Teredinibacter purpureus: one gene and its partner. The protein of the gene in region 1 binds, or shares a complex with, the protein of each later gene. Links are inferred from orthologs where the notes say so. Each region holds a gene or a part of one and is shown in the gene's direction. Other genes may lie near its edges. The genes, in order: accC and accD.

Region 1 (12,186 bases):
GGCTCTCCCTAAGCGGGGAAGAAAGACAAAGAAAAGGGTGGACAACTTTAAGGCCAATATGGCGTATAAAGAACAGCACACTTAATTGTAGTCACGATCAAACTGATCGCACTCCGAGTATCTCGTGCAGCGAAGAGAAAGTACGGAGCCCCCAAACCTACCGTGGTCGAAAGACATAAGGGAGAAGGAGAAGGAGAAAAAGGGGGAAAGAGAAGACGGGCCAGATGGAGAGGGCTATACCAATATGGTCGAATGTAGAACCTCCCCTAAAAGGGAGGGAGTATCACTATCTTAACCTTACTCGAAAGCCTAATATCGCCGCGAACCCGATACCCTGCAGCTTCCTTTTTAATATGCTTATAAATCCAACGCCCTTCAGCATCTGTACGCGCATAAATCATAATTGACTCTTGCGTAACAGCAATGCGTCTGGCGATACCACCCAGCAGAGGCAAAACGGCCTGCTTGTCACTTTTAAGCCACTCGACAGGCACGTTAAATGTTTCAATCGCCCGCCCCTCGTGAGCAGGAAGGCTCGACTGTCGTCGTGCTATTGGCTGAATAGCCACCAGCTCTTTAGTTAAGCTGTCTAGCAAACGGCTTTGTGGGTAATACGATTCCGCCTCGGCCAATAAATTACGCGCTTGGGCTGGCTGGCTCGCCGCCATAGCTTTACGCACTTTCTCGGCATACTGTATTAAAATCACTTGCAAACCCGCTCTCGCCGCAGCGTTATTGGGGTCTATTATTAAAACTGCCTTAAAACGGTCGTACGCGTTATCTTCAGCCGGAAACGTCAAACGTCCTTTCGCTAACGCCGCTTCGGCTTTAGCGAGAAAACGTTGCTCTAAACCCACAAGCGGAACCGTACTTGCCCCAACTGTTGTCTCAACCGTCTCGATATGATCGTTTTCAGTATCACCCTTAACCTTAATACCACCACAACCCGATAACCAACCTAACAATACACACGTTAAAATGACGCATCGCACCCTCGACCCCCTCACAGACATACCCCTATACCCTATACACACTTAACTATAAACACCTGCATGTGATCATTGCCCTGCAAAGTCTAACGGCGTTCGGTACACTAAAGGCTTACGATGAACTATTGGTAACGCCAACTGTCGTAAGCTTAACTTAAAGCAACTCCACCATTTCTGACATCTATGCGGCACGAAGACTACCTGTTAGTACTTCCATACGCAAAATCACACGCCAACCTTACATTATGACTTTTTCTTACGCGCTTCGATCATTACGTAAAACTGCCCCCACATTCCTACTCGCAGGGTTCCTTGTCTTGCTGTGGAGCACCTACGCTCATACAGAAGATTATAACTTTGGAGTCGCCAGCAACGAGAGTGAATTTTTACCGGTCGATCAAGCCTACCAAGTCATGGTGGAACGCCGCTCCGATCAATTTGAGATGTTATGGAATATTGCCCCCGCTTACTACTTGTACCAACATCAGTTCAAACTCGAAGTGAGCAATGGCACAAACGCCGAAAAATTAACACTGGATTTCGAACCGGGAAAACGTAAATACGACGAATATTTCGCAAAAGAATTAGAGGTTTATTACAACACCACAATCGTACGCAGCCCGCTACCCAGTTTTGCGCCACCCTACGAACTCAAAATAAGTTCGCAAGGTTGCGCCGATGCAGGCCTTTGTTATTCCCCTCGTCGACAATACTTTTACCTCGCGGCAGATGGCAGCTTTACAGAACATGATAAATCTCAACTAACAACAACACCCCCTTCAAACCCTAAAACAACTCGCTCACTGCAAACCATGCCCTTAGCGGCCACAAGCGAACCAGCCACAACATTTCTTCCCGCAATATTGCTCGGTGCTCTACTTGGGGGCTTAATTTTAAACCTGATGCCTTGCGTCTTCCCTGTACTCTCGCTTAAAGCGCTAAGTTTTGCTTCAAGCGGGCATTCAGGCCACCAGCAACGCCAACACGGATGGGCCTATACCGTTGGTGTAGTCGGCTCCTTTATTGTGGCCGCCGCAACCATTCTGGTCGCGCGTGAAGCCGGCGAAATGCTGGGCTGGGGGTTCCAACTTCAGCATCCCGTCTTTGTTGCTGCGTTAATTTACCTGTTTTTAGTGATGGGGCTAAACCTTTTTGGCATGTTCGAACTCGGCACTCAATTTATGGGTGCAGGCCAATCCCTGACAACTGGCGGCGGTGTTCGCGCATCCTTTTTTACCGGCGTGCTAGCCGCAGTGGTTGCGAGCCCCTGCACCGCTCCCTTTATGGCCACAGCATTAGGCGTGGCACTAACGCAATCCGTTCCCGTTGCACTTCTTATTTTTGCCACTCTTGGTTTTGGCATGGCGCTTCCCTTTCTCGCACTTAGCTATAGCCCCAAGCTCGCCAACTACCTGCCGCAGCCCGGCGCATGGATGGACATTCTCAAGCAAGTACTCGCCTTCCCCTTACTGGCAACCGCCATTTGGCTTCTATGGGTGCTAGGCCATCAAGTGGGCAGTAGCGGTATAGCGCTAATACTTTCTAGCGCCCTACTCATCTGTTTTGCCCTCTGGTTAACGCGTTTTTCCCCCGGCTCAACCGCTTACAAACTGCTGTTACGGGTACTCATCGTAGCCAGCCTGTTTACCGCGGCACAAACCACCTGGGGTGTACGCCATTTGCAGGCAACACAAACGACAGCTCATTCCACTCAATGGACCCCTTTCAGCCTTGCAGGCCTGGAACAACTGAGAGCCGAAGGTAAACCCGTATTTGTAAACTTCACCGCAGATTGGTGCATAACCTGCAAAGTTAATGAGCGCGTCGCCTTTCACTCCGATACCTTCTTCAATGCCGCACAACAACAAAACATCACCCTGATGAAAGCCGATTGGACCAATCCCAATGACGAGATAGCAACCGCTCTCAAACGCTACAATCGTAGTGGTATCCCCCTTTACCTTATGTTTCCGGCAAAAATAGGCAGCGAACCGGCCATTTTGCCTCAATTCTTAACCCCTTCCATTCTTAACGATGCATTTAATAAAGCCTTAAGCAATTGAGTAATAACTAAGCTTTTTTTCATGATCTTCGTTAATTATGGAGATATCTGCGCTGAAAGTGAGCAAGTTCTCATCTTACGATAGACATCCCGCGCCAATTTAGGCAAAATCCCTCCAGCTACGCGAATGTGTGCTTGTTAGCCGCTGTGTATTACAATATCGGCACAATTCGCAGCATTTTCGAACCAGACTTCATAGACGACAAAATTTTGACGACAAACACGTTAAATTCTCTCATTGCGCAACTTGGTGGACAAACCCATGGCAACAATATTGGTTCTTCATGGCCCCAACCTCAATCTTTTAGGCACTCGCGAACCAGACGTTTATGGCAGCACCACCCTCGCCGATATCAACCAGCACCTCACCACGCTGTGCATTGAAAAAGGCCACCATCTACACGCTTTGCAGAGTAACGCCGAATATGAACTGATCGATCGTATTCACGACGCGCAAAACGAGGGCGTCGATTTTATTGTTATCAATCCAGCGGCCTTTACCCACACGAGCGTCGCCCTTCGCGACGCACTAGCCGCAGTGCGCATTCCTTTTGTTGAGTGCCACCTATCCAACGTATTTAACCGCGAACCGTTTCGCCATCATTCCTATTTTTCAGATTTGGCCAACGGTGTTATTTGCGGCTTCGGAGCACAAAGCTACGAACTGGCCCTTCAGGCCGCTTTTTCACACTTGGAAAACACTTAAATATGTTCCAAGTAATTAACCCTATCAATTAACGCGCTTGTTACAGAGAGGCCCTTATGGACATCCGCAAAATCAAGAAACTGATTGAACTGTTAGAAGAATCCAACGTAGAAGAGTTAGAAATTAAAGAAGGCGAAGAATCTGTTCGCATTAGCCGAGGCTCAAATAACGCCCCAGTACCAATGCAACCGATGTACCAACAAGCGCCAATGGCAGCTGCTCCACCCGCTGCTGCGCCAGCTCCAGCGCCTGCCCCCGTAGCCGTTCCAGAAGCCACCGGCCACCAAGTGCTCTCCCCCATGGTTGGCACCTTCTACCGTTCACCAAGCCCCGGTTCCCCTTCGTTTATGGAGATAGGCCAATCGGTTAAAACGGGTGATGTTATTTGTATCGTAGAAGCGATGAAAATGATGAACCAGATCGAAGCAGACAAGTCTGGCGTAATCGAAGCCATTTTAGTTGAAGATGGAGAACCGGTAGAGTTCGACCAGCCTTTATTGGTTATCGCTTAATACGCAATTAGAGGGTAAACACTATGTTTAACAAGGTCCTCATTGCCAACAGAGGCGAAATTGCGCTGCGTATTTTACGTGCATGTCGCGAATTGGATATCACCACCGTCGCGGTTTACTCAAAAGCCGACCGCGACCTTAAACACGTACGCCTAGCAGACGAATCCGTTTGTATTGGCCCAAACTCGTCAACGGAAAGCTACCTTAATATTCCCGCCATTATCTCGGCGATGGAAGTGACAGACGCTATAGCGGTTCACCCCGGCTATGGATTTCTGGCCGAAAATGCCGATTTTGCCGAACAAGTCCAAAAAAGTGGTTTTGTCTTTATCGGCCCAGACCCCGAAACCATTCGCATAATGGGCGACAAGGTGGCGGCTATTCGAGCGATGAAAGAAGCCGGCGTTCCCACCGTACCCGGCTCAGATGGCCCGCTGCCAGACGATGCCGAAGCTTGCATTATGATGGGACGCAAAATTGGCTTCCCGGTCATTATTAAAGCCGCTGCAGGTGGTGGTGGTCGCGGCATGCGTGTTGTTCACACAGAAGCCAGCTTGTGGAATTCTATTCAGGTGACGAAAACCGAAGCCAAATCATCATTTGGCGACGATACCGTCTACATGGAAAAGTTTCTGCAAAACCCTCGTCACGTCGAAGTACAAATTATCTCCGATGGTCAAGGCAATACCGTGCACCTGTATGACCGCGACTGCTCAATGCAGCGACGTCACCAGAAAGTTATTGAAGAAGCACCGGCACCGGGTATCAACGAAGAGGCACGACAAGCGGTATTCGATTCATGCGTAAAAGCCTGTAACGATATTGGCTACAAAGGCGCAGGCACATTTGAGTTCTTATACGAAGACGGCGGGTTCTATTTCATTGAAATGAATACGCGCATTCAGGTCGAACACCCCGTATCAGAAATGATCACCGGCGTAGACCTTATTAAAGAACAAATTCGTGTGTGTGCTGGCGAGAAACTCAGCCTTCGTCAAGAAGACATCAAAGCAACAGGCCACGCCATTGAATGTCGCATTAATGCCGAAGACGCAAAAACATTTATGCCATCGCCAGGGCTGGTTGATAACTTCCATCCGCCCGGCGGGCTAGGCGTTCGCGTAGATTCCCACCTATACAGTGGCTACACCGTTCCACCGTATTACGACTCCATGATTGCCAAAATAATTACGCACGCCGAAGATCGTCGCAGCGCATTACGACGCATGGAAGGCGCGCTGGACGAACTGGTTATTAGTGGCATTCGCACCAACACCGACCTACATAAAGACCTTGTCCGTGACGAAGCCTTTATTGAAGGCGGTGTAAACATTCACTACCTCGAGAAAAAGCTGGGTCTATAACCTGCGTTTTTTACCGTCCTTTAAACACCGCAGCCCTCTATGCTGCGGTGTTTTTAATTGAGGAAAACCAAAATGCCTTGGTTGCAATTGCGTATCCAAAGCGCTCGCGAGCGCGCACCCCTGTTAGAAACCACCCTACTCGAAAACGGCTCTCTCGCCGTGACATTCGAAGACAATGCCGACCAGCCAATATTTGAACCCGCATTGGGCGAAACACCACTCTGGCACGAAACTCGAATTACAGGGTTATTTGAGGCCGACATTGATACAGCTGATATCGGCGAAAAGGTGAGCGCTTACTTTTTTCAGGAAACGGGCGAAACATTAACGACCATCAACTGGCACCTTTTAGAAGACAAAGACTGGGAACGGGAATGGATGAGCCACTATCACCCGATACAGTGTGCCGACAACCTTTGGATTTGCCCGAGCTGGACGCCCCCGCCCGACCAAAATGCCGTCAACCTCATGCTCGACCCCGGCCTAGCCTTTGGTACGGGCACGCACCCTACAACTTTTTTGTGCCTGCAATGGCTCGCCGAACAAAATATTGAGTGTAAAACCGCCATCGATTACGGCTGCGGCTCCGGCATACTTGGCATTGCCGCATTACTCTTGGGCGCCTCCCACGTAACCGGAACCGATATCGACCCGCAAGCTTTACTCGCAACACGCGACAATGCCGCACGCAATGCACTGGAACCCGAACGCTTTCCTGTGTTTTTCCCGGCTAACTGCCCAACAGACACTGTCGATGTTGTTCTAGCCAATATACTCGCTGGCCCGCTAGTAGAATTAGCGCCCACATTGTGCGCACTTCTAAAACCTGGAGGCAAACTATGCTTATCCGGCGTACTTAACACTCAGCGTGACGCTATCGTTCAAGCTTACGAAACCGCTATAGAGATCGACGAGATTCGAGTAAAAGACGAGTGGATTTGCATAACAGGCACTGCCCGCTCCTCAAAGTAAGCTTGCGCGAACAAAATAAAGTGATTTATACGCCATTTGACTCACAAATGCTTGCTATCCCAATTTACGCTTGAGCAACTTGCGTATAAACTGCACATAAAGTGAGAATTGATAACGCATTAGCGGCTAAACTTAATGAAGATTCTAGAACGTTAGCCGCGCGACCGCGCAGAAACACACTGCTAGAGAAGAGCCACACCAAGAATGACAGACACGATAACCCGCTGTCCCAAATGCCACACATCCTTTCGCATTACCGAAGCGCACTTAAAGTCCGCAAAAGGTGCTGTGCGATGTGGCTCGTGCCTGAATATATTCAATGCTCGACAATTTCTCGTAAAACAAGCTACTGCCCCCGCTAAAAGCGCCGCAAAAGCACAACCGAAAAAAGCATCGCCGCCGCCTCGCATGCGTCACACAGCAACCGCAAACACTAAAACGCCCCCTCCGGCTATCACGACTCCTGACGAAGACGATAACCTCCTCATTAGTGATGACATGCCCCTGGGCGAAGGTGACACCGACCAAGGTGCTTACGATGCCGACTTCAATGACAATATTCTCTACAGCAAAACCGTTGGCTCGCGGGAATCCAACTTATTCGAGCGAGATCCCGTCAACGACGAAGACGATGACGCGCCAACATCAGACGAATCCTGGGCCTTAGACCTGCTCGAAACCGACAACAACAAACACCTTACGCCAGAACAAGCCCCTGTCGCTCCCGAGCACGACCAAACCCAATACTCCGAACACCCATCATCAGATTTTGTAGAAGACATCCACCACTACAATGAACCAACAACCAACGAAAACGAAAACCCAGCCCCAACGGAGTCGCACGACTCCATATTCTCGGCCCCAGAACCCTCTTTAGCCGAGCTCGAAGCCTTTGCCGAACCCGACTACGAAACACGGCAAACCTCTCAGAAACAATTTCTTCACGCGATAGAACCCGAGCCTGTAGAACTCTCCTACAAGAAAAGCCGCTCATTCCTGGAATCGAAAATACTGTGGTTCCCCCTTATTGCCCTAATGGCCACCGCGTTATTTGCACAAGTCGCATGGCTGCAATTTGACACCCTGAACCGCATCGAACCGTACCGTAGTTACTACGCCCACGCCTGTGAGTATCTCAACTGCACACTTGCGCCGCTCCATGATCGCACCGCCATTCATGCCGTAAATTTGGTAGTGCGTAGCCACCCCAGCCAAAGTGGCGCCCTCGTCGTAGACGCCGTTTTGCAAAACGCAGCGCCTTATCCTCAAAGCTTCCCTGCGCTCGACTTAGTGTTTACCGACATGCAAGACAATGCCATAGCGGCTCGCCGCTTCGAACCCGCCGAATACCTCGGTGGTGAAATGGCCGGTAAGAACAGTATGCCCAGCCGCCAACCCATTCATATTGCACTTGAAATCGTCGACCCAGGGCCCTCCGCCGTCGGCTACCGTATAGCCATCGCAAATTAAGGCTATAAACCTTCAAAAACTGCTAGTTTTTTGATCAAAACGGTCAAATTGTGCATTCCCAATACTCTCAACAACGGGTATGATAGCCACCCTTTTTCGGCGGCGCCATTGCCGCCAAATAAAGTGATTTGTGCGCCACTCGTTGTACTCTTTCCTCTCGACCCACAACGAGTTATGTCGCTGAGAAATTCTGTTGGATACCTATCGCAGCGCGCAGCCAAAGTACTTCATCCAGTACTTAGATGTAACTGCAAGCAATTCTTGGGGAAGAATCGTTTGTTTCAAATTGGACCACATACAATTGAAAGCCGCATCCTGCTAGCCCCTATGGCTGGCGTCACCGATGCTCCCTTTCGCCGTCTGTGCCGTACACACGGTGCGGGTTTAACCACGTCCGAAATGATCACAAGTGATACCCGGCTCTGGCAGAGCAACAAAACCCGCTCACGTCTTGCCGGACAACAACAAGAACAGTCTCCAATCAGTATTCAAATTGCCGGTAGCGACCCTCATATGATGGCCGATGCTGCGCAACAAGCCGTCGCGCATGGCGCCCACATTATTGATATTAATATGGGGTGTCCCGCGAAAAAGGTTTGTAAAAAACTGGCAGGCTCAGCGCTATTGCAAAATGAAGCTTTAGTTGCCGAGATTCTGACAACCGTCGTTAACAGTGTGAGCGTCCCTGTAACGCTAAAAACCCGGACCGGCTGGGAACCCTCCAACCGTAACGGAATCAAAATTGCCCGTATCGCGGAAGATAGCGGAATACAGGCGCTGGCCATTCATGGCCGCACCCGCGCTTGTCGCTTTAACGGTAATGCTGAATACGACACCATTGCCGCTATTGTAACCAGCGTTGCTCTACCGGTAATTGCCAACGGCGACATCGACAGCCCGCAAAAAGCAAAACGTGTGCTCGAGCACACCGGCGCTGCAGCGGTAATGATCGGCCGTCGTGCACTGGGCAATCCCTGGATTTTTGAGCAAACAGAGCACTACCTGCAACAGGGGACACTCTGCGCCAAGCCTCGTGAACAACAAATACAACAAACACTGGAGTGGCACCTGAAAGAACTCACTGCGTTCTATGGTGATATCAAAGGGGCACGCATTGCGCGAAAACATACCCGTTGGTATCTCGAAAGCCTAACCGGCGCGCAACCGTTCCTTCAGAAATTTAACCAACTAGACACGTTACCATCACAACTTGAGGCCGTGGCCGAATTTTTTCACCACAGGCCTGCAACTTACGAGGAAAATGCAGCATGAACACAGCGGATACGCTTCTAAGAGAAGGCGCGCGAGAATTTACTACTCAACCAGCGAATGGCGAGCAGTACAACAGCATACAAGAGCCTTCATTAAGGGATAGTGTAGAGAAAGCCGTATCTAACTACTTCCAGCATCTTGACGGTCAAGATGTGAGCGATGTTTACGACATGGTATTGGCAGAAGTTGAAGCGCCAATGTTAGAAGTTGTAATGAAATACACCCGCCACAACCAAACGCGTGCAGCGCACGTGCTTGGCCTTAACCGTGGCACATTGCGTAAAAAATTAAAGCAATACGGCCTGCTTTAATTTTGACGAACCAACACCACTAGCACAACCATTATGCTCGACCAAAAAGGCCAGTTTCTACTGGCCTTGTATACCGTACGACATTCACAACGTAACGACCTATTTCGCACCTCGCGAACCCGTACCGTTTTAATGTCTATGCTGTTGTAAGACATAACTCAATTCCAACGCTTTTTAATTAGCGGCTCAAGTAAACCGGTATAACACCCTATGGCCTACCACACTTGTGGCTAATCAATCGCGTTGTGTAAAACGTTAAATCCCCATCACAGGATCGCACTCACTCATGACCAACCCGTCTGAACTTGTAACCATAAAACGCGCCCTTATCAGCGTGTCGGATAAAACAGGCATTGTAGAATTTGCCCAATCGCTTAACGCACAAGGTGTAGAAATACTGTCTACTGGCGGCACCTACAAACTGCTCTGCGAGAATAAAATTCCGGCTATCGAAATTTCCGACTACACCGGTTTCCCCGAAATGATGAGCGGCAGAGTGAAAACTCTACACCCCAAAGTTCACGGTGGAATTCTCGCCCGTCGCGGCATAGACGATAGCGTAATGGCCAAACACGGCATCAACCCAATTGATATGGTTGTCGTTAACCTATACCCCTTTGAACAAACGGTAGCCAACCCCGATTGCGACCTACCCACCGCTATTGAAAATATCGATATTGGCGGGCCAACAATGGTTCGCGCAGCGGCCAAAAACTTCAAAGATGTCGCTATTGTGGTGAACGCCAATAGCTACGCCACTGTACTCGCCGAAATGCAAGCCAACAATGCCGCGTTATCGCGCGACACGCGTTTCGATTTATGTGTACAAGCTTACGAGCACACATCCGCTTATGACGGCGCAATTGCCAACTACCTTGGCCAAAAGGTTGGCGCAGGCGAAGAAAACTTTCCGCGCACCTTCAACCTTCAATACGACAAAGTACAAAGCATGCGCTACGGTGAAAACCCTCATCAAAAAGCCGCTTTCTACAAAGAAAAAAATTACACGCAAGCCAGCGTTACATCGGCAAAGCAATTGCAGGGCAAAGAACTGTCATACAATAATGTGGCCGATACAGACGCCGCACTAGAAACCGTAAAACAATTTACCGCACCGGCCTGCGTTATTGTTAAACACGCCAACCCTTGTGGCGTTGCGCTAGGCGACAACATTTTACACGCCTACGAAAAAGCCTTTGCCACCGATCCGGAATCGGCATTCGGCGGCATTATCGCGTTCAACCAACCGCTAGATGGCGCAACGGCCAAAGCCATTGTCGACAAACAATTTGTCGAAGTTATTATTGCTCCACACGTTACCCCAGAAGCGAGCGACATTGTTAGCGCCAAGAAAAATGTTCGTTTACTTGAATGCGGCGAATGGCAAACCAACGGCAACCATGTTTTCGACTTTAAACGCATAACCGGCGGCCTATTAGTTCAAGACCGCGACGACGGTATTATTACCGAAGCCGACCTAGAAATTGTGACCAAGCGCGCGCCCACCGAAGACGAAATTCGTGATCTATTATTCGCGTGGAAAGTAGGCAAAATGGTGAAATCCAACGCCATTATTTACGCTAAAAACAGCCAAACTATTGGCGTAGGTGCAGGCCAAATGAGCCGCGTAAACTCAGCCCGTATCGCCGGCATAAAAGCCGAAATGGCCGGTTTTGAGGTAAAAGGTTCTGTCATGGCTTCCGACGCCTTCTTCCCCTTTCGCGACGGTATAGACAACGCCGCCAGCGTGGGCATTACCGCTGTAATCGAACCCGGTGGTTCTATGCGTGATGATGAAGTTATTGCCGCCGCCGACGAACACGGCATGGCCGTGGTGTTTACTCGTATGCGTCATTTCCGCCACTAGTTTTAACGAGCCGCTCGGTGTATTTCATTCGCCGAGCATCTGGTAGTGCAGGCTGAAAACACATAAACCCATAAAATATGGTCTTTCAGCACGCACTACCCGAGCACTCGGCTAACGTCGTAGTCACTGCGAGATTAAAAAATCTTAAAGCATTTAAAAATATAACAGGTTAAGTTTATGAACATACTGGTTATTGGCTCCGGTGGCCGCGAACACGCACTCGCTTGGAAAGCCGCACAAAGCAGCCAAGCAGAAAAAGTATTTGTCGCGCCCGGCAATGCGGGCAGCGCCACCGAAAGTAAAATGGAAAACGTAAATATCGACGTACTCGACTTTACCCAGCAAATTGCTTTCGCCAAAAACAATAACGTAGGGCTCACTATTGTTGGCCCCGAAGTCCCGTTAGTTGAAGGCATAGTGGATGCCTTTCAAGCCGAAGGCCTAGCCTGCTTCGGCCCCAGTAAAGGCGCCGCACAGCTGGAAGGTTCTAAATCTTTCACCAAAGATTTTCTCGCCCGCCACAACATACCCTCTGCAGACTACCAAACCTTTACCGAAGTAGAGCCCGCCTTGGCCTACTTACGCGAAAAAGGCGCGCCTATTGTAGTTAAAGCCGATGGCTTAGCCGCCGGTAAAGGCGTAATTGTTGCTGAAGATTTAA
Region 2 (10,779 bases), 870 kb from region 1 along the record:
ACAATGGATGCGGTTATATCCTGCCAGGGTGGCGATTATACCGGTGCGGTTTTTTCGAAATTGCGTGAAGGTGGCTGGAAAGGCTATTGGATTGATGCAGCTTCATCCCTCCGTATGGATGACAGTGCGTTAATTATTCTTGACCCTGTGAACGATGACGTGATTCGAGAGGGGTTGGCTCGGGGTGTTAAAAACTATATAGGCGGAAATTGTACTGTTAGCTTAATGTTAATGGGATTGGGCGGTCTATTTCGAGAGGGTTTGGTCGAGTGGACATCAGCCATGACGTATCAAGCAGCGAGTGGTGCAGGCGCGCAGAACATGCGCGAGTTGATCACGCAAATGGGTGAAATTCGAGATTGCGTGGCAGATGACTTGGCTAATCCATCAGCTGCCATATTGGATATTGACCGTAAAGTGGTGTCGGCAATGCGTGACGGGTTAACGATAGATCGTTTCGGTGCGCCATTAGCGGGAAGCTTGTTGCCTTACATCGACGTACAGCGGGAAAACTTTCAGAGCAAGGAAGAGTGGAAGGCGGAAGTGGAGACCAATAAAATACTGGGTCGCTCAGGGAACCCGATTCCTATTGATGGTATTTGTGTGCGTGTTGGCGCGATGCGTTGCCATAGTCAGGCGCTGACGCTTAAATTAACTAAGGATGTGCCTTTAAGTGACATTGAGCAAATTATCGCAGCCGCCAATGATTGGGTAAACGTCATTCCTAACGATCGTGACCTTACCCTGCAGGAACTTACACCAACAAAGGTGACCGGTACTTTATCTATTCCGGTGGGGCGATTACGTAAGATGTCTATGGGGCCAAAATACCTTAGTGCATTTACGGTTGGCGATCAGTTACTCTGGGGGGCGGCAGAGCCGTTGCGCCGAATGCTGCGCATATTGCGTGAGCAATAACGATTAAAGAAATAGCATCTTCGTGGGTTCACTACGGGGATGTTTTCCCTCCTTTTATCTCTATAGCGCTACGCTTTAATCTAGCTCGATCAATGAGTGCGTTGGTAGTTGTATTGTCGCCTGATTAAAAAACGCCCATAAAATAGTGTCTTTGTTCAAAAATTACAGGTATTTAGCCGTCTTCTCGGGTCTTTTGCATGGGCAATAAGTTGAAAAAAAGCTATTTATAATGAATACTTACGACCAATACTGAAAGATTATTCGAGGTTATGGCGCTTCGGGTATGACCAAGGGTATGACTGGTTCGTGCGAGGGCCCTTTTGGGGGTTCATAGATACGCGCCAATCTGAATTATTAAAACAAGGGTTCTCCTATGGGTCATAGAATACTGGTTATGCTTTTGGCTGTTTCTGCAGTCGCATTACCGCAAGTTGTTTCTGCGTTGGGGTTGGGTGAAATCACAACAACGTCTGCACTGAATCAGCCACTCAAGGCCGAAATTAAGTTGCTACAGGTACGTGATCTCACAGAGCAAGAGATACTCGTCGGCCTTGCTTCGGCGAAAGACTTCGAGAGAGTGAAGGTCGACCGTCCTTATTTTTTAACGAACTTAAAATTTCAGGTTGAACTCAACGGGTCAGATGGCCCTGTCATATTGGTGACATCTCAAAAGCCAGTACGTGAACCTTTTATCAATTTTGTAATGCAAGCTCAGTGGCCAAGTGGCCGTCTACTGCGCGAGTATACTTTGCTGATGGATTTACCTGTTTTTGACGATAGGCCTGCGCAGTCAGTTGTTGCCGCTGAATCTCAACCGCGACAAAGACAGACATCATCCGCATCCGACACAAACCCAGCCGCGACGCAGCCGTCTAACTTCAACCCTCGTTCAGCATTTTCTGATGCACCTGAACGCCCCTTAGCTGTTCAGCAGCAAGTCCATTCCTCAATCCTTCAGGGTGGCGCAGCCAATCGTGACGATGTTTACGGGCCTGTTAAGCCAAATGATACTTTGTGGGATATTGCCAAGGAAGTTCGCCCAGATCGCAGTGTTTCAATTCAGCAAACTATGCTGGCCATACAGCGGTTGAATCCAAATGCATTTATTAATAACAATATTAACTTGTTACGAAAGGGGCAGATTTTACGGGTTCCTGACCAAGCGCAAATAATAGAATATTCAAAGCGCGAGGCTATTAGCGAAGTTGCGGTTCAAAACAATAGCTGGAGTGGAGACCCTAATGGAGGCTTTGGTCCTGCATCGGGTGCACAGCTTGAGGGTAGCCGCACCATTGGCGCCACTGATGCGCGCTCGGTGAATCGAGAAGGGCGTGTAAAGTTGACGTCTCCTGAAGATATAGACAGTAGTGTTGCTGGTCGTGGAGCGGGTTCTGGGTCTAGTAGCGCTGAAGCGTTGGAGAATGAGCTAGCAATTACGTTAGAGCAGCTTGATAAAAGCTCTCGTGAAAATATCGATTTAAAATCACGCATTGATGCACTCCAAGATCAGATCAAAACAATGGAGCGCATGATTGAGATCAGCAATGAAGATATGCGCGCATTGGAGCTTTCTGCTCAGCAAAACAGGCAGTCGCAGCAGCCTGACACCGCGCCTAACGCAGGAATAGAACCCACCCTACCGGAAGACGTAATCCAGGCGGAAAGCGGTGAGCCTGATGTGGCAGAAGTTACTGAAGATGTTCTGAGTGAGGAAGCTTTGAACGAAGAGCCTACGCTGGAGCCAACGGCTATACCCACGCCTAAAAAGGTTGTAGTAGCGTCTAGGCCGGTGGAAAAGACGTTTGTTGATCATTTACTTGATAACATTATTTTTATTGGCGCTGGATTGGCGGCCATTTTATTAGCTGCGTTCTTGTTTGTTCGTCATAGACAGTCTAACGAAGAATTGATAGACGACTCAGAAGACTTTATTGGACAAGCGCATACACCGTTCGATGACGTAGGTATTGAGGACGAAGAATTTACAGAGCCCTCCGATATCGATGATGTAAATCTATCTGAGTTTGATGAGGATGAGCCTGAGGTAGAAATAGAGCCTACTGAAGCGGATGATACTGCTGAAGCGCAAACTGAAGATGTTGTTGCAGAAGCGGATATATACATCGCTTACGGCAAACTGGATCAAGCCGAAGAAATGTTGCTTAAGGCTTTGGATCGTGATGCTTCAAATACTGATGTTCGTGTGAAATTGCTAGAAGTGTACTCTCAGCAACAAGACCCTGAAAAATTTGATCCACATTATGCCCAATTACTTTTCTCGAACGATGATTCGGCTAAGCAAAGAGGAGAGCAGTTACGCGAATCTATTGGCGGAGCGGCGCCTTTCGAGTCGAGTTTATATGATGCTGATGTATCAGCAAGTGCTCTGGTGGATGTTGATGTTGACTCAAATGATCAGGCCGAAATACCTGAAGAAGAGGTTTCTAACGATTTTGGTGAATTGACGCTTGAATTTGAAAGTACCGGTGATAATACCGGTTCAGAAATTGTTAGTGAGGCCGATGCACTCGAAGAAAGTCTTGATTTTGAATTGGATCTTGGCGGGGAGAATTCTTTAGATCAAGACGAGTTTGGGTTGGAGGCTCTTAGTGATGACGCCGTTGACCCACTTGACGACGGCTTAGCGCTAGAGTTGGATTTAAGTGAAATCGATGGTGATATTGACTTTGAAATTGAGGCGTCAGGCGACGACAGCATTGAAGTCGAATCTGATCTGGAATTCGATCTCTCTGACGATTTGGTCGAGGATGAGTTGAGCTTGGATCTCGATATCGATTCTACTGAAGTTAATGATGCAGACGACCTCTCTATTGACGAATTTGACTTAGAGTTCGATCTCGAATCTGCTTCTGAAGACATCATGGCGATTGATGATTCAGTGTCAGACGTTTCTAGTGCCGATCCGCTTGTGGTAGATGAGCTCGAATCTCTATCTGATCTCGAATCTTTATCCGAAATCGAAGTTCTATCTGAATTCGAACTAGATGAATCGGGTGCAGATGAATTACTCAGCTTTGAGGAAGCCTTGGAGGCAGATCTACCTGAAGATTCAGCCGCTTTTGAGGAGGCCTCTTTGGAGGAAAATACGTCAGAGCTAACATTAGAGTCTGGCGATGAGTTTGACGACTTTGATTTAGGTGATCTTGATCTTGATGGGTTGTCTACGGATGAGCCTGAAGATTTATCTGTGGTTACTGGTTTTGATTTAGAGGATGGTCTAGATGATGTTTCGCTAGAGTCAGAATTCGACGGTGAGCCTGTAGAAGAATTGCCAAACGAAGCACTTAATGACGATTTGTCTGCTGATATTGATAGTGATTTAAGTCTAGACGCTCTTGATGCAGAAATTGAAAGCTTGTCTGCAAATGACGAAGCTGACGAGCTTACTCTTGAAGATGATTTTTTAGATGTGCTTGAAGAGGGCTTAGATGATACTGATGGAGTGGCCTCGGATGTTGAGCTGGTAGCTGAGGGCAGTAACTCTTCAGAGGACTTATCGTTAACGAGTAGTTTAGATCTATCTGCACTTGACCAAGAGCTAGATGAGCTAACGTCGGGGCTTGGTGTCGAAGAAGCTGATATTGATAGCTTAGAATTGACGGCAGCGGATGATATGGATGAGCCTGTTGCCGGAGAAAAGCTTGCTCAGCCAACGGTAATGGAAGAGCCAGTAACAGATTTTGGTGATTTTGAAATTGAGCTCGAAGCTGATTTTGACGAAGATATTAATGGTGATGAACCGTTGGACCTATTAGTGTCTGGTGTTGATGATAGTGACAGTGCTCACGATGTTGGTGCCGAAACACTGGAAGAAGAATTGGTCGAAGAGGAAGATTATACTGGTGGCGAAGATACGTTATTTGATCAAGCTATCGCCGATATTCCTGATGCGGGTTTAGACTTCGATATACCCGAAATTAATCCGGAGTCTGACGATGACGATGATGACTTGGGCTTTTTGAGTGATAGTGACGAGACAGCAACTAAGCTAGATTTGGCTCGTGCCTATATTGATATGGGCGATGCAGATGGTGCTCGGGATATTCTCGATGAAATATTGAAAGAGGGTAACGCTCAGCAGAAACAAGAAGCTGAGAATCTGTTATCGCGCGTCTAGCGCGTTACGATTAGCCCGTTAGCTATAAAGCCCTGCCAATGCAGGGCTTTTTTATTCACCCGTTATACTGCAGTCAGCTATTAGTCTCATGTCTTACGAACCGCGCAATACATATATACGTAATGTTGAAATTAAAACGGGAATGCTGTTTCCAGACGGAATGTCGCGTATAGCGCTCGGCATTGAGTATTCAGGTTCTGGCTTGAACGGCTTTCAAAAGCAAACGAGCACGCAGAACACAGTGCAACACCATATTGAATCAGCGTTAAGTTATGTTGCCGATGAGCCTGTTACGCTTGTGTGTGCAGGAAGAACGGATGCTGGTGTTCATGCAAGTGGTCAAGTTGTCCATTTCGATACACTGGCAATTAGGCCCTCGAAGGCGTGGGTTCAGGGCGCAAATGCGCGTTTGCCAAGCGGCATTCGTATTCATTGGGCTCAAGCGGTAGATTCGAGTTTTCATGCTCGGTTTAGTGCACAGGCACGTCGTTACCGCTATGTTATTCATGCCGCGCCGGTGCGATCGGCTGTTATGGGCACTCAAGTGACTTGGACTGGGGATGCGCTCGATTTGCCTGCAATGCAAAGTTGCGTTACTGCGTTATTGGGTGTTCACGATTTTAGCGCGTTTCGTGCTTCTCAGTGTCAAGCGCGAAGCCCTATACGAGAGATGCAGCGTATAGGGCTGTACGAAGTCGGCCAGTTTATTGTTTTGGATATAACAGCAAACGCCTTTTTACATCATATGGTTCGCAATATAGTCGGTGCTGTGCTGGATATAGGGCGTGGGAGGCGGCCTGTCGATTGGTTGGCGACCCTGCTAAAAGGGCGTGATCGCACTTTATCTGCGGCTACAGCGCCACCACACGGCCTCTACCTAGTGACCGTTGATTATCCTGTAAATTTTGGGTTGCCTAATAGTGAAATAGGGCCTTCATTTCTGGCTCCCAAGCTAGAACGCTGAACTTATTCGTCGTTAACAGCAAACCAGATTTATCAATTCTCTCCAAAGTGCTTGGTTTTCTGGTACCATTTCGCGTTTTTTAGGTATTTGAATTCTCTGGAGAGACTTACACAGAGGAACGAGGAATCAGTGTGCGTATAAAAGTGTGTGGTATTACGAACGTAAGCGATGCGCGTGTAGCGGTAGAAGCCGGTGTAGATGCCATCGGCTTAGTCTTCTATGAACCCAGCCCTCGTAATATTGCCGATTTAGACGTTGCACAAGAAATAGCGTTGTCAGTTGGTCCTTTCGTGACGGTTGTTGCATTGTTTGTGAATCCTACAGTTGCATTTGTTCAACGCATACTTAAAAACGTACCTCTACATATTTTACAATTCCATGGTGATGAAGAAGCTGAGTTTTGTAAGCAATTTAATCGTCCATATATGAAAGCGCTGCGTATGAAAGAGGGCGTAGATGTTAATGCCCAGGTGGCACAATACCCGTGCGCAACCGGTATATTGTTAGATGCTTATAAGAAAGGGGTGCCCGGCGGTACAGGGGAAACCTTTGATTGGGCGCGAGTACCTGAGAAACCTTTAGCACCAATAGTTTTGGCTGGTGGCTTAACGCCAAACAATATTGCAAAGGCGGTGTTGTCCGTAGGTGTTTATGGTGTAGACGTAAGTGGCGGGGTTGAGTTGTCACCCGGCGTAAAAGATAAAAACAAAATTAAAGCGTTTGTAGATAATGCGAAGGTGGAGCGATTAAGTGAGTAGTAAAGTGGATAGTGATAGCGCAAAAATTGATTATTCAGCAGTCCCAGACGACAACGGACATTTCGGCATATTTGGCGGCAAATTTGTATCAGAAACACTGATGCATGCGTTGGATGACTTGGATTCACTCTATAAACGCGTAAAAGATACTCCAGAGTTCCAGCAGGAATTTGACTACGATCTAGCGCACTATGTTGGTCGCCCGTCACCGTTGTATTTTGCAGAGCAATTAACGAAAGCGGTCGGTGGCGCGAAGATCTACCTTAAGCGCGAAGATTTGAATCACACGGGCGCGCACAAGGTTAATAATACAATCGGTCAAGCTTTGTTAGCTAAATATACCGGTAAAACTCGCGTAATTGCGGAAACCGGTGCGGGACAGCACGGTGTGGCGACCGCAACGGTAGCTGCTCGCTTGGGCTTGAAATGCGTAGTGTATATGGGCGCGGAAGATGTCCAGCGCCAGGCGCTGAATGTCTACCGCATGAAATTATTAGGTGCGGAAGTGGTTCCTGTCACGTCAGGGTCTAAGACACTCAAAGATGCTATGAATGAGGCGATGCGAGATTGGGTTACCAATGTCGACGATACGTTTTATATTATTGGAACAGTCGCCGGGCCTCATCCTTACCCACAATTAGTTCGTGATTTTCAGTGTGTGATCGGTCGTGAAGCACGGCAGCAAAGTTTGACGCAAACGGGCAAACTACCCGATGCCTTGGTGGCTTGCGTGGGTGGAGGATCAAATGCAATTGGCTTGTTCCACCCTTTTCTTGAAGATGAAAGCGTCAAAATGTACGGCGTAGAAGCTGGTGGTTTAGGGGTTGAAACAGGTAAGCATGCCGCTCCATTAAACGATGGTATCCCTGGCATTTTACACGGTAATCGCACGTATCTAATGGAAGATGAAAACGGTCAGATTATTGAAACCCATTCGGTTTCAGCAGGGTTGGATTACCCTGGTGTAGGGCCTGAACATTCGTGGTTGAAGGATATTGGCCGCGTTGACTACGTGGCTATCAATGATGATGAGGCGATGAATGCTTTCCGCCGATTAACGAAAGTAGAAGGTATAATGCCCGCGTTGGAGTCAAGTCATGCCGTTGCATATGCAGAAAAACTCGCGAAGAAAATGGATAAAGACGAAATGATTATTGTTAATCTTTCGGGGCGAGGCGATAAAGATATTCTCACCGTTGCGGAAATCGACGGCATTACATTATAAGAGCGAGGAGCCTTAGTGAATAGAATTACAGTACGCCTGTCTGCCTGTAAAGCAGAAGGGAAAAAAGCGCTGGTTAGTTATATCGTTCACGGTGACCCTGTTGCTGATGCAACGTTACCCGCTATGCATGCTCTAGTTAAAAGTGGTACCGATATTATCGAGTTGGGTGTGCCTTTTTCCGACCCTATGGCTGAGGGGCCGGTGATACAGAAAGGGCATGAGCGAGCACTGGCCAATGGCGCTAGCCTTACCAGCGCCATCAAGTTAGTGAGAGAATTTCGTAGCACAAACAGTGATACACCGGTTGTGCTTATGGGTTACGCCAATCCAATCGAGCGCATGGGTTATAGCGTGTTAGCAAAAACCGCATCTGAAGCCGGAGTTGATGGCGTATTGACGGTTGACTTGCCTCCAGAAGAGGCGGGCCCATTCACTGAAGAGCTCAAATCTGTGGGTATGGAGAATATATTCCTCATTGCCCCTACTACTACCGAAAAACGTGTTCAGCAAATTACGAGTCTTGCCGGTGGTTTTATTTATTACGTGTCATTAAAAGGCGTAACTGGTGCAGGCCATTTAGACATTCAGTCAGTTGAAGATAAATTGCAATTGATACGAACCCATACTAAGTTGCCCGTGTTAGTGGGGTTTGGGATAAAAGATAAAATAACGGCCAAAGCTATTGGTGCAGTTGCAGATGGCGTTGTTGTAGGCAGCGTTTATGTAGAGGCTATGGGAGGAGCCTCACAACAGAGTGTCAGTGAGATATGCGATACTCTTTCAGCAATTGTTCAACCCATTCGTCAAGGATTGGACGAGCTATAACCTTTGAGAATTTTGAGTTATGAGTTGGCTAGAAAAAATTGTATCGTCAAGTGTTCGTTCTTCTGCTTCGCGTAGTGCTAGTAAAGTACCAGAAGGGTTGTGGAAAAAGTGTACAAAATGTTCCGCTGTTTTGTACCGTCCCGAACTGGAAAAAAACCTAGACGTATGTCCTAAATGTGATCATCACATGCGCATAGGTGCACGTCGTCGGTTGGATATTTTTTTAGATGAAGAGGGTAGGGAGGAACTCGCGACAGAGGTGTTACCTGTCGATAGGTTAAAGTTTAAAGATGTTAAAAAATACCGTGATCGTTTGACGACGGCTCAGAAGAATACGGGTGAAAAAGATGCGCTCGTGGCGATGAAGGGCACGTTAACGTCTATGCCAGTGGTTGCTAGCGCTTTTGAATTCGCGTTTCATGGCGGTTCTATGGGCTATGCTGTTGGTGAAAAATTCACTCGGGCTGCGCAGGTTGCATTAGAAGAGCGTATTCCTTACATTTGTTTTTCTGCAACGGGTGGTGCACGCATGCAGGAAGCCTTAATTTCTCTTATGCAAATGGCAAAAACCAGCGCTGTGATCGAGAAGTTAAAGATGGAGGGTATTCCCTTTATTTCAGTTATGACCGATCCGGTTTATGGTGGGGTATCGGCTAGCTTAGCGTTGTTAGGAGACATAAATGCAGCTGAGCCCGGAGCGAGAGCGGGCTTTGCAGGCCCTGCTATTATCGAGCAAACTATTCGTCAGAAATTACCGAAAGGTTTTCAGCGGAGCGAATTTTTGTTAGAGCACGGCGCGATAGATATGATTTTACATCGTAATCAAATGCGCGATCGCTTAGGCTCCATTCTGGCTAAATTGACACATCAGTCAGCGTGTTAACGTGGGCCGAGATCTTGTCCAATTGACCGTAACAATGTGATTCTGTGTGAATTCACAATCTCAGCATAATCCAGATTCTGTACCACGTTATTCAACCCTAGCGGATTGGCTAGCGTGGATGGAGTCTTTGCATCCCTCGGAAATTGATTTAGGATTGGTTCGAATCTCTGACGTAGCCAAGCGGCTCGGTTTTGCTTCGTTAGTGGGAGAGGGGCCGCGTACGGGCAACGGGCTAAAAATAGTCACGGTTGCGGGTACTAACGGCAAAGGGTCCTGCGTTTTTGCCATGGAGTCGTTACTTCGTGCAGAAAATAAAACCGTTGGTAGTTTTTGTTCTCCGCATTTTCTTTATTACAATGAAAGAATAAAGGTGAACGGCGTAGCCGTAGCCGATGACGTAATATGTTCAGCGTTTTCTGCGATAGATAAAGCTAGGCAAGATACAAGTTTGACCTATTTTGAATTTGGCGCTCTAGCGGCGATATTAATCTTCTGGGAATCTAACCTGGATTATTGGCTGCTAGAAGTCGGGCTTGGTGGGCGTTTAGATGCGGTTAATATTCTAACGCCGGATATTGCAGTCGTGACATCAATTGCCTTAGATCATGAAAAATGGTTGGGGAATACCAGAGAGGCGATTGCGTTAGAAAAAGCGGGAATATTACGAGAGGGGATTCCGTTTGTTTGTTCGGAGCTAGACGCTCCACGCTCCTTGCTTGATCGAGCTAAGCATTACAACGTGCGTCTGTTCCAATTGGGTGATCATTTCAGGGTTTCGAAAAACCACCATACTTCTATCGAGTTGTATGTGAGTGGTAACAGTGAGCCTATAACTGTCGAAGAGCCGCTTTTACCACTTCCAAGTATGGCGGCCGCATGCCAAGTGGTAGGGCTGCTGGGTTACCCATTAACGGATAGTGCTGGGCAATGTCTTTCTGGTCTCACGCTGACCGGGCGTTTTAGTCGTCACGCGCGGGCGGCGGGTAAAGGGTTGATTCTTGATGTTGCTCATAACCCAGCCGCAACGACCCTACTATCGGCTCGCTTAAACCAATATTTTGGCAGAGA

The links.
Region 2: the proteins of accC (region 1) and accD are in contact, whole or in part, in a solved structure (PDB 8UXZ), measured with the Escherichia coli proteins. The link is inferred for Teredinibacter purpureus from one-to-one orthologs.

Annotation. Positions count from the first base shown.
Region 1 is NZ_CP060092.1:2,198,849-2,211,034, reverse strand. Bases 3,586-6,462 are described here. They hold accC (acetyl-CoA carboxylase biotin carboxylase subunit), read left to right. Parts: upstream 3,586-4,292; coding sequence 4,293-5,633; downstream 5,634-6,462. Other genes in these bases: prmA (50S ribosomal protein L11 methyltransferase), read left to right, coding at 5,706-6,462; accB (acetyl-CoA carboxylase biotin carboxyl carrier protein), read left to right, coding at 3,814-4,269; aroQ (type II 3-dehydroquinate dehydratase), read left to right, coding at 3,586-3,757. Outside these bases: H5647_RS09565 (tetratricopeptide repeat protein), read right to left, coding at 267-992; H5647_RS09560 (protein-disulfide reductase DsbD family protein), read left to right, coding at 1,235-3,052; more of aroQ, read left to right, coding at 3,314-3,585; more of prmA, read left to right, coding at 6,463-6,605; H5647_RS09535 (DUF3426 domain-containing protein), read left to right, coding at 6,810-8,075; tRNA dihydrouridine synthase DusB, read left to right, coding at 8,352-9,347; DNA-binding transcriptional regulator Fis, read left to right, coding at 9,344-9,658; purH (bifunctional phosphoribosylaminoimidazolecarboxamide formyltransferase/IMP cyclohydrolase), read left to right, coding at 9,945-11,525; purD (phosphoribosylamine--glycine ligase), read left to right, coding at 11,703-12,186. UniProt on the Escherichia coli protein: This protein is a component of the acetyl coenzyme A carboxylase complex; first, biotin carboxylase catalyzes the carboxylation of the carrier protein and then the transcarboxylase transfers the carboxyl group to form malonyl-CoA.
Region 2 is NZ_CP060092.1:3,068,127-3,078,905, forward strand. What follows is about bases 7,941-10,779. They hold accD (acetyl-CoA carboxylase, carboxyltransferase subunit beta), read left to right. Parts: upstream 7,941-8,847; coding sequence 8,848-9,711; downstream 9,712-10,779. Other genes in these bases: trpB (tryptophan synthase subunit beta), read left to right, coding at 7,941-8,003; trpA (tryptophan synthase subunit alpha), read left to right, coding at 8,019-8,828; H5647_RS13555 (bifunctional folylpolyglutamate synthase/dihydrofolate synthase), read left to right, coding at 9,758-10,779. Also shown: asd (aspartate-semialdehyde dehydrogenase), read left to right, coding at 1-918; H5647_RS13525 (FimV/HubP family polar landmark protein), read left to right, coding at 1,292-5,056; tRNA pseudouridine(38-40) synthase TruA, read left to right, coding at 5,145-6,020; H5647_RS13535 (phosphoribosylanthranilate isomerase), read left to right, coding at 6,152-6,778; more of trpB, read left to right, coding at 6,771-7,940.